DNA from 3 places in the Colwellia sp. MB3u-55 genome. Region 3 is predicted to be linked to each of the others. Evidence: predicted binding sites of a transcription regulator. Region 3 holds the regulator's gene; each other region holds the start of a gene.
The links. The regulator LexA, encoded in region 3, represses DNA repair genes until DNA is damaged. The targets are predictions, from matches to a motif close to TACTGTATNNNNATACAGTA.
Positions count from the first base shown of each region.

Region 1: the regulator LexA is predicted to act here: its motif matches at 1,472-1,491, upstream of H4J66_RS06175 (DNA polymerase II).
Region 2: the regulator LexA is predicted to act here: its motif matches at 1,160-1,179, upstream of H4J66_RS01385 (LexA family transcriptional regulator).

Region 1 covers NZ_JACGUS010000102.1:61,225-64,517, forward strand. The annotation lists gene H4J66_RS06175 (DNA polymerase II) at 1-1,440, opposite strand, end outside; gene dinG (ATP-dependent DNA helicase DinG) at 1,581-3,293, shown strand, end outside.
Region 2 covers NZ_JACGUS010000057.1:1,076-4,368, reverse strand. The annotation lists gene H4J66_RS01395 (endonuclease/exonuclease/phosphatase family protein) at 1-259, opposite strand, end outside; gene H4J66_RS01390 (PolC-type DNA polymerase III) at 426-1,040, opposite strand; gene H4J66_RS01385 (LexA family transcriptional regulator) at 1,192-1,605, shown strand; gene H4J66_RS01380 (Y-family DNA polymerase) at 1,593-2,849, shown strand; gene H4J66_RS01375 (hypothetical protein) at 2,940-3,191, opposite strand; partial or broken gene H4J66_RS01370 (HDOD domain-containing protein) at 3,237-3,293, opposite strand, start outside.
Region 3 covers NZ_JACGUS010000116.1:164,085-167,377, forward strand. The annotation lists gene H4J66_RS12710 (DNA repair ATPase) at 1-233, shown strand, start outside; gene H4J66_RS12715 (alpha/beta fold hydrolase) at 591-1,409, shown strand; gene lexA (transcriptional repressor LexA) at 1,486-2,121, shown strand; gene coxB (cytochrome c oxidase subunit II) at 2,691-3,293, shown strand, end outside.

The DNA of each region.
Region 1 (3,293 bases), on a different contig from region 3:
AGAGGGATAAAGACTTTTAAAATCAAGTACTAAGACATTTTTATATAAACCCGGAATAGAGTCCATCACATAACCACCAGGAGAAATTAGCCCTTGCAAGCCATCGCCCATATTGGGCGCAATATAACCACTACGGTGTAATTTAGGTAAATATAAGTTGGTAAACGCTGCCACAGAGCCGCCAATACGGTCTATAGATAAACCGGTTAGTTTGGCGCGCAAACGCGTGAATTCGAGTAACAAGGATTGTTCAAAGATCAGGGTAACTAAATGGCAATCTTCAAGGTTATAAGCGGCTAAAGCTAGCTTGTCATTGGCAAAGTTGTTGTTAATTTCTTGCATTCTATTGTCAACATCATCGACCTTTTTCCCCTTACCTAATAAGGCATTGGCAACAAAATCAAGGGAAAAACTTGGAAAGTTATAAGTCGCGTTTTTTAGTAAATCAATACCATCAAGGACCACTCTGCCAGCGACATCAATAAATTTTTGCTCATTTTGACTACCGCCTGCCGAACGTGTTCGCCAGCGGGGAGACTTATCATTGCGGCCGATATTAAATGGGATATTATAAATATCACAGCGTTTTTGTAGCAAATTAAAATCAAAGTTAATCACGTTCCAACCAATAAAAATGTCGGGATCGTGGATTTTTATCCAAGCGATCAGCTCAGCTAGCAGCGCTTGTTCATTGTCAAGCCAAACGATGTGCTCTGCGATTTCTATCGCCTCAGCGTCGGATAACTTTGACTGTGTTATTTTTGCTAAAAACTTTTTTTGATCACCGATCATCAAAACACATTTTATCGGCTTACCATCAGACATTTTATGCGAATGTAAACCAATAGAATAAAGCTCCCCTGCCATTGAACACTCAATATCAAGTGATACCATAGTTAACGCAATATCATCAAGTAACTGAGTCTTATCCGTTGCACGGCATTTGTCACTATAAAAGGTAGCAAAGTTAGTCTGTAAAAACTGTTTGGCAGATTCGGTTATCGATAAAGCTGTTAACCGAGGGATAAATTCAATACCAGCGGTAATAAAGCGCTCCATTAAAAAGCGTTCATCGGGGCGAAAATCGTCTTCGTAACATTTTATCTGGGCTTGTTTTAAAACATCGCGTGCGCGATAGAATTCACGCATCGTTGAAAAATAAAAGCCACTGACAAGTTGTTGATTAAAGGTTTTAAGCGTAAGCGGGGTAACTTTAGCCGTTACTATTCGCTGCTCCGACAGGAGACTTTGCGCGCGAACTTGCTGCGTTTGTTCAACAAAAAATAATGCCTGTTGATTTTGCACAATAACATTAACAGCACCTTTAAGGGTTTTAATCCATAAAGACAATTCAATACCTTGTTTGGTATCATAGGCTTGACGAGTTAATAAAAAGCCATAATTCAAGCTAGGCGTTAATTTTTCTACAGTTAATGACATTAATTATTTTAATTCGTTGCGGATAACGATAAACTGTTAATATATACAGCAGTATATACTCATCCTATTTGAAGATACAGGATTCAGCCTATTTAACTGAAATGTGTATATAACCTAATGAACCCTAAATGGCTAACAGCATGCTAAGCGATAAAATTAAAGTAGCAATTCGCACATCGTATAAAACCATTGGTGAAAATCTAGAAAACTTTCACCCAAGAAAACAGCAAACTTTTTTGATTGCCGAAATAGCTAAAACTCTTGCGGGAGAATACGATAAAGCGCGAAAAATTATTATCATAGAAGCAGGTACCGGTACGGGTAAATCGTTGGCTTATTCATTAGGCGCTATTCCATTAGCAATGTCACGTCAAAAGAAGGTCTGTATTTCTACTGCAACAGTTGCGCTACAAGAACAATTAGTGGACAAAGATTTACCCTTCTTAAAGAAACATTCAGGCTTAGATTTTAATTTCACCTTAGTCAAAGGTCGCCAACGCTATGTTTGTCGGCAAAAATTAGCGCTTGCTGTCAGTCAAGACGATTCCCCTCAGGCCGGTTTCACCTTTGCGCAAAAACCTGATGCCATGGATATAAAGTTATTGCATCATTTACATAAAGCGTTAACGGATAATAAATGGCAAGGCGATCTAGATTCTTGGGCAGACCCTATCCCTCATCATTTATGGCAACAAATTCAATGTGACAAACACAGTTGTTTAAAACATTTAGCCGATCACACCCATTGCCCTTTTCATAAAGCTCGAGAAACCATGGAGTCTGCCGATGTGTTGGTCATTAACCATAGTTTATTACTGGCTGATTTAGAGCTTGGTGGAGGTGTTATTTTACCCTCACCAGAAGACACTTTTTACATTATTGACGAAGCACATCATCTGCCTAAAGTAACCCGTGATCATTCAAGTGCGAATGTTGCCATTAAAGGTGCCATTGATTGGCTAACCAAGTTAAAAGAAACCGGCGATAAAATGGCAAAATTAATAAAGTCGACTTCGGCCATTTCACCCTCGTTAAAATTAGGGGACGATTGCCAAGATTTATTAATGGAAATGCAAAAAGTAGCGAGCTTTATCGAAAACAATCAGGCGTTATATTTCAATGAAAAAGCTAAAGAAAATAGCCGTTTCTCTCGTGATGACGAGGCGGCATTATATCGTTTTGAAAACGGAATCGTTCCACCGAACTTAAAAAACTCAGCTAAAGATTTAGCAGAGCTCAGTAAAAAATGTTTAGGACATTGCAACAAGCTATATAATTTATTGATGGAGTCAGTGAAAGACGGGGAGTGTAAAATGTTTGTTGCCGAGCCCTTACTTGCAGAAGCTGGTTTTATGATCCAACGGTTAGAAAATTTCAACTCACTATGGAAAATGTATGCCAAAACAGATAGTGAGAAAGGCGCTCCAATGGCAAGGTGGTTCGAAAAACTGACGGGCAAACGTAGTGACTTTTTAGTGTCGGCTTCCCCTATTGAAGTGGGCTTTACCCTTGAAGATATTCTCTGGTCAAAATGTGAAGGGGCGGTATTATGCTCAGCCACTATTTTAGCATTAAATTCGTTTGAGCATTTCCGCCGTCAGGTCGGTTTACAAACGAATGATGGCACTCAATATCAAAAAGTCGACTCACCGTTTGATTATCAAAACAATGCGCAACTAGTTATCGCTAAAATGAAAAATGAGCCAAGTAGCCCTCAGTTCACCGATGAATTAATTAAAGAGTTACCGGCGTTAATTAAGCAAGAAAAAGCCTGTTTAGTGCTGTTTTCTTCGTATTGGCAAATGGAACAAGTAGCTAAAGCCTTACGAGAGCAGGACAAAATGGAGATTCTA
Region 2 (3,293 bases), on a different contig from region 3:
CAATGGCGACAACAGGACGTTTGTAAATAAAATCATCTATCACTTGAGGTTCATCAACCACAGCAAAATAACAATAGCCCTGCTCTGCAACTAATTGCTCTAGAGACTCGGGACTAAAGACTTCTTGAAAGCCAATAATGTCAGGTTGAAATTCACGTAAATATTCAGCAATCCAATGTTGCTTTTTACGCCACTGCTCAGCACTATAAATTCGTTCAAATTCATAGAAAGCATTGGGCGGCTCAAGATAATTAAACAAATTAAAGGTCGCTATTTTAAGCTGTAAATTTGATACCGCTACAGAAGGCAGTGTGGGATCTATTTCTTCTGGGGCTTTTTTATCTGGATAGTCGATAATATTAACTCTAATAAACGTTGAACGAAGAGTATACCTGAGATAAAAAATTAAAAACCAACAAGATAAATTACCATTTAGTTAACAGCTTACTTACGTCATTTTTTGCTGTCTTTGATAACTTCTGTATTAATGCAAAAGGTACAAACTCGTGGTTAATTTTTTCTTCGATATCATCAAGCATCAACAACCACAATTTTGCCGTCATCTCAGCATCAAATAACGCCCGATGAAAAGCCCCATCTGATGGAATATTTTTATAACGAATCAGCGTACCTAATTTATGATTAGGCGCATCTATATTTATTCTGCGCGAGACAAGTAATGAACAAATAAATTGCCCAAAATATTTTCGATTAATGTTATTAAGCTCAGCGTTCAGGAATTTTTGATCAAAAGACGCATTATGGGCAAGTAAATTATCGTCACCCAGAAAATCGGTAAATTGTGCCATCACTTCACCACAAGAGCCGACATTAGCAAGCATTTGATTAGATATTCCGGTGTATTGCTCAATAAAACCACTGATCCTAAAACCAGGATTCATTAATGATTGAAATTTATCGGTAACTTTACCGTCTACAATTCTAACCGCACCTATCTCTATCGCTCTATCACCTTGATTGGGTGATAATCCTGTGGTTTCAAAATCAAGTACCACTAACGAATTGGCATTTTCATGCATCTAAGTTAACCCTATAAATTTATGCAGCGCTGATTTTAACGGCTCTATTTCAAAATGAAAGTAATCATTACTCGTAAGCAATGTTAAATTATTCTGTTCAAGAATCAACTTAGAAACTATACTGTATAAAAACACAGTTGAGATTTAAGTAATGAAAGTTATTCCTATTTACATTGAAGCAGGTATTTCAGGGTTTGAATCACCCGCAGCCGAATATAAAGAACTGGGGTTATCACTAGATAAACTCCTTATTAGGCATCCTAATGCCACATTTATTGGCCAAGCATCTGGCGAGTCCATGCAGGGTGTGGGCATTTTTGATGGTGATTTACTTATTGTTGATCGTTCACTCACCGCCAGAAATGGTGATGTCATTGTGGCAAATTACAATGGTTGCTTTGTCTGTAAGTTGATTGATAAAAAGCAAGCTCGGCTGTTATCAGCGTCTAAAGATTTTGCGCCAGTTAGCATCAAGCCCGGAGACGACTTTCAATTAGAAGGTATTGTTACTCGCTCTATTCGACTCCATCATCAAGCTCCTGAATTAACCGCATGTATGCATTAGTTGATGCTGTATCTTTTTATGCCAGCGCAGAAAAAGTCTTCGACCCGAGCATAAGAAACAAGCCCGTTGTTGTTTTAACGAATAACGATGGCTGCATTTGTGCTGTTTGTCCTATTGCTCGACGGCTGGGTATTCCAAAATTCACTCCCTATTTTCAGATAAAAGACTTACTACATAAGCATGGTGTAGTGGTACGCTCTTCCAACTACGAGTTATATGCTGACTTAAGTGAAAGAATGATGAATGTTATTGCGAGATATTGTGATGACCAATATATTTACTCAATTGATGAGTCATTTTTACATTTTAAAAACTATAGTGGCGTTATTAAAGATTGGCACCAATACGGCCATGAAATAAGACGTGCTATTTGGAAAGAAACCCGGCTACCGGTGGGTGTTGGCTTTGGTACAACATCAACCTTAGCTAAAGCAGCAAATCATGCAGCTAAAAAACTTGACGGTTACCAGGGTGTTGCCATTATTGATAACGCGCAAAGTGCGAAAGAAATATTAGAAAAAATGGCAGTAAATGAGGTTTGGGGTATTGGTAATAAAATATCTCATCGACTAAAACAGCAAAATATTAGCACGGCTTATCAGTTATCAATGCAATGCCCTAAGATTATGCGCAAGCAATTTAGTGTTGTCACTGAGCGTACGGTTAACGAATTAAAGGGGATTAGCTGTTTAAGCTGGGATGATGTAAAAGCACCTAAACGGGAAATATTCTCTACACGTAGTTTTGGTCAACGTATTGTCGATATACATACATTACAAGCAGCCTTAACCACCCATAGTACGATAGTCGCTAAAAAAGTAAGACGTCAGTCTTCACTTATAAAAAAACTGCTCGTGTTCGCTTCAAGCTCACCCCATGATGAAAATTATTACAAACAAACAATGGTTTATACTTTTCCCTTAGCAACAGATAATAGTTGTGATATTGCTACAGCGGTCAGTTTAATACTCGCTGAAATATTTATACCCGGTGTGCATTTTTATCGTTGTGGTGTCGGTGCAATCGCCTTGGAAAGCAGACAACATCAACAAGCTGATTTATTTTTATCTGATCATTCAAACCCAATACTCATGAATTGTCTTGATAGTATTAATAGTCGTTACGGTAAAGGGACACTGACCTTGGGCGCAGAGGGAAAATCAGACTCCTGGCAAATGAAACGGCACTTTTTAAGTCCACAGTACACAAGTAACTGGCAAGACATACCCAAAATTAGCTGTTAGTTTTATTCGTAAGTTTAGTCACTGTAATCTTGACTCATAATATTTAAGGTTAAAGTTGCTAGTAATATAAGGTGTCAAAGGGTTACCGCCTTAAAAGATGTTCACCCCCCACTTTAATGCGTCGTAATAACAATTTAATAGGCTAGCTTCAAAAATTTTATGACTGTCAATAGAACGAGTAATACGCTTACCTGTTGATACTTCATAATGCTTAGCCAATGTTAATAGTTCTGACAACTCACCTTGTTGCTCAGACAACGCCAATTTGATGTCAGATGAAAAAACAAAACTTTTTACAATATCTGCCATGGGTAAATTTAATATGGCATCTAAATTACTCAATATTCCGGTTAAAAAAGCTTTTTCTTTAAGGTGATTAAATGATTTTTATTTCGTGATGAGTTCCATCATTTTAGCGCGTACTAAAGACTCGATAAAAAGTTC
Region 3 (3,293 bases):
TAGCTGAAACGTTGGCGTTATTTAGTGAAAATATGGCGTCTTTTTTAACGCCGCTGGTGAATGCGTTACAAAGTAATAAAAATGTCGATTTGGCGATGATTGATACTTTAAAAACACTGAACCTGACTACTGAAAAATCAGTAAAAAGTTCTGAGACACATATTCAAAAAATTAGTCGAGAACTCGCTTCAGAAAAAAAAAGTAGCGATGAGCTTTTTGCGGACGAGACCTAGCTAACATCGGCTATGCTAAACGAGAAAATAGTTGCCAGTAGTAAAGATAAACTAAGAAGATGCCTTGTTAGCTTTAGACAAACGAAAACATGTTGGTTTGTTAATAACGATGCGTTTTTGGGAGTTATCTCAGTTTGAAGCACTGCGCAGAAATTAATATTTATTGCCAAACCGAGAGCACATAACGTTATACTCCCTATACACGTATGACTGAATGCTAATGGTAGATGTTTAAAGTTATTAGCCCTTTTTAAATGATACTAAAACCGTGCTTTAAAAAATATTATCTCACTTGTTTTCAAAAGTGAATAAAGCGTCAATAATGAACGTTCAACATAAAAATGATGGAGCGCAGCTATGAATGAAAAAATTACAGCACTTAAGTCAGAATTAGCACTCCTTAAGGAACAATTTGCTAGAAAAATTACTGATGCAGAAATTCGTTTAAAAAATATGATTGAACAAGAAAGCCTAGATACTTCGGTTGAACGTGGCTATAAAATTCAAGCTTCTTTTGAAGAGCCCGTAGATTCTTTATCTAATGGTGAATGTGTAATTTTACTGCATGGGCTTGCACGTTCCGCTAACTCGATGAAAGCTATTGAAAAACGATTGTTAGCAGAAGGTTATTTTGTGATAAATATCAACTACCCTTCTAGGGATTATTCGATAGAAGAGTTGGCTGAAAAAGTGATTTCTAAAGCGCTATTAATTTGTGAAAATCGTCAAGTTAACTTTGTTACCCATTCAATGGGCGGTATATTAGTTCGCCAATATTTAAGTATGCACAAAATACCTAATTTACATAAAGTCGTGATGCTGGGCCCACCAAATAATGGCAGTGAAGTCGTTGATAAACTTAAAAATACACCTGGCTTTAGTTTTATAAATGGTGATGCGGGTATGCAATTAGGTACTGGCGAATTCAGTGTCCCTAGTAACCTTGGCAATGCTAATTTTGATTTGGGTGTTATTGCCGGTAATCAAAGTATTAATTGGATATTATCAACACTTATTCCTGATAAAGATGATGGTAAAGTTTCGGTTGCTAGTACCAAACTTGATGGTATGAATGATCACATTGAAATGGAAACGACCCATCCATTTATGATGAAAAACGAAAAAGTTATCGAACAAGTTATCCATTATCTAAAATCAGGGAGTTTTCAAAAATAATTCGGCTAGAAAACTTGCCTTTACTAATGACCTGTATATACTCACAGTAACAACTGTGTAAATTTACAGGCCCCCTATGCTAAATGAAATCAGCGAATTACGCCCTCTAACGAACCGACAACAACAAGTTTTTGATCTGATCAAAGACAAGATAAGCGATACGGGCATGCCACCAACGCGTGCTGAAATAGCCAAGTTTTTTGGCTTTAAATCAGCAAATGCAGCCGAGGAACATTTAAAAGCTTTGGCTAAAAAAGGCTATATAGAAATGTTACCAGGTACTTCTCGCGGCATTCGGTTGACTGAGAAGTTAATGGAAGAAGCCGGTTTACCGTTAATCGGCAGAGTTGCTGCAGGTGAACCTATTTTAGCTGCAGAGCATGTTGAAGATCATTATAAAGTAGACGGTAATTTGTTTCATCCAGCCGCTGATTACTTATTGAGAGTTAATGGCGAAAGCATGAAAAACATTGGCATACTTGATGGTGACTTGTTAGCAGTTCATCAAACGACCGATGTACAAAATGGCCAAGTAATTGTTGCTCGTGTCGAAGAAAATGTTACGGTTAAACGTTATAAAAGAGAAGGTAATATCGTTTACTTACATGCTGAAAATGATGATTTCTCTCCTATAAAAGTTGATTTGTCTGACCAAGAGTTTAATATTGAAGGGTTAGCTGTTGGCGTTATTCGCTCGGCAGACTGGATGTAATTAAGTTAATCTTTTTAATAAACTTAGTGGTAACGAACTAAGTCAATTTATCTAACAAATACGCTATTAAATAAGTCAAACCGATCCGTTAACTTTAGTCTATAACATAGGCTAAAGTTTGCTTTTATACCCTTTCGTATTCTTTTCATGCAAACCTTCCTCTTTCCTAAGAATAATTTTCATTCTAAACCCCATTCAAACAACTTTATCTTTTTCTGATTAAAAAATAACCACTATCAATTTTTGTAATACGCGTAGTTATACTTAGCTGTTTATTTTTAATACTACGGCTACAGCCCTTTGTTATTAGGCATTATTTTATATTAGAGTTGATACTCTATTGTTTTTATTGGTTTTTATTTTAAAATAGCTCGATTTTTAAATTGACCCAGATCAACTTTTAAGTAATTCTAGTTTGGAATGTGTACAAATATAAATATAAGGCGATGTTTTCGACGCTAACTGGTTGATAACAAAATCGCTAAGAAAATAATAAAAATCCGTACTAAAGGATGTGTTTTGTCCTAGGTATCAAGTTTTAAACTTTTATAGGGTGAAGGAGATGTCGTGTGAAAAGACGTAACCTAGGTTGGCTGTTGTTGGGGAGTGTTCTTTCCAGTTCAGCTTGGGCAGATATGCAATTAAATCTGACCAAGGGTGTAACAGAAGTAAGTAGAGATGTTTATGATCTACATATGCTCGCAATGTATATATGTGTAGCAATCGGTGTGGTTGTTTTTGGTGCTATGTTTTGGTCAATGGTTTTCCACCGAAAATCCAAAGGGGCTAAATCAGCAGATTTTCATGAAAGTACAAAAGTAGAGATTCTCTGGACAGCAATTCCCATTGTCATTCTTATCGCTATGGCTGTACCAGCAACGAAAACACTGATCGAAATGGAAAATAACGACGATTCTGACGTTACCATTCAGATCACAGGTTCTCAGTGGAAGTGGCATTATAAATATTTTGATCAAGATATTGAGTTCTACTCCGTTTTATCTACGCCAAGACCACAGTATGAGACACAAGAAGGTAAACACCTTAGTGTTGATGCCGGCGACAAAGTCAAAGGTGAAAATTATTTACTCGAAGTTGATAAACACCTTGTCATTCCAGTTAATAAGAAAGTAAGATTTTTAATCACTTCTGACGATGTTATTCATGCCTGG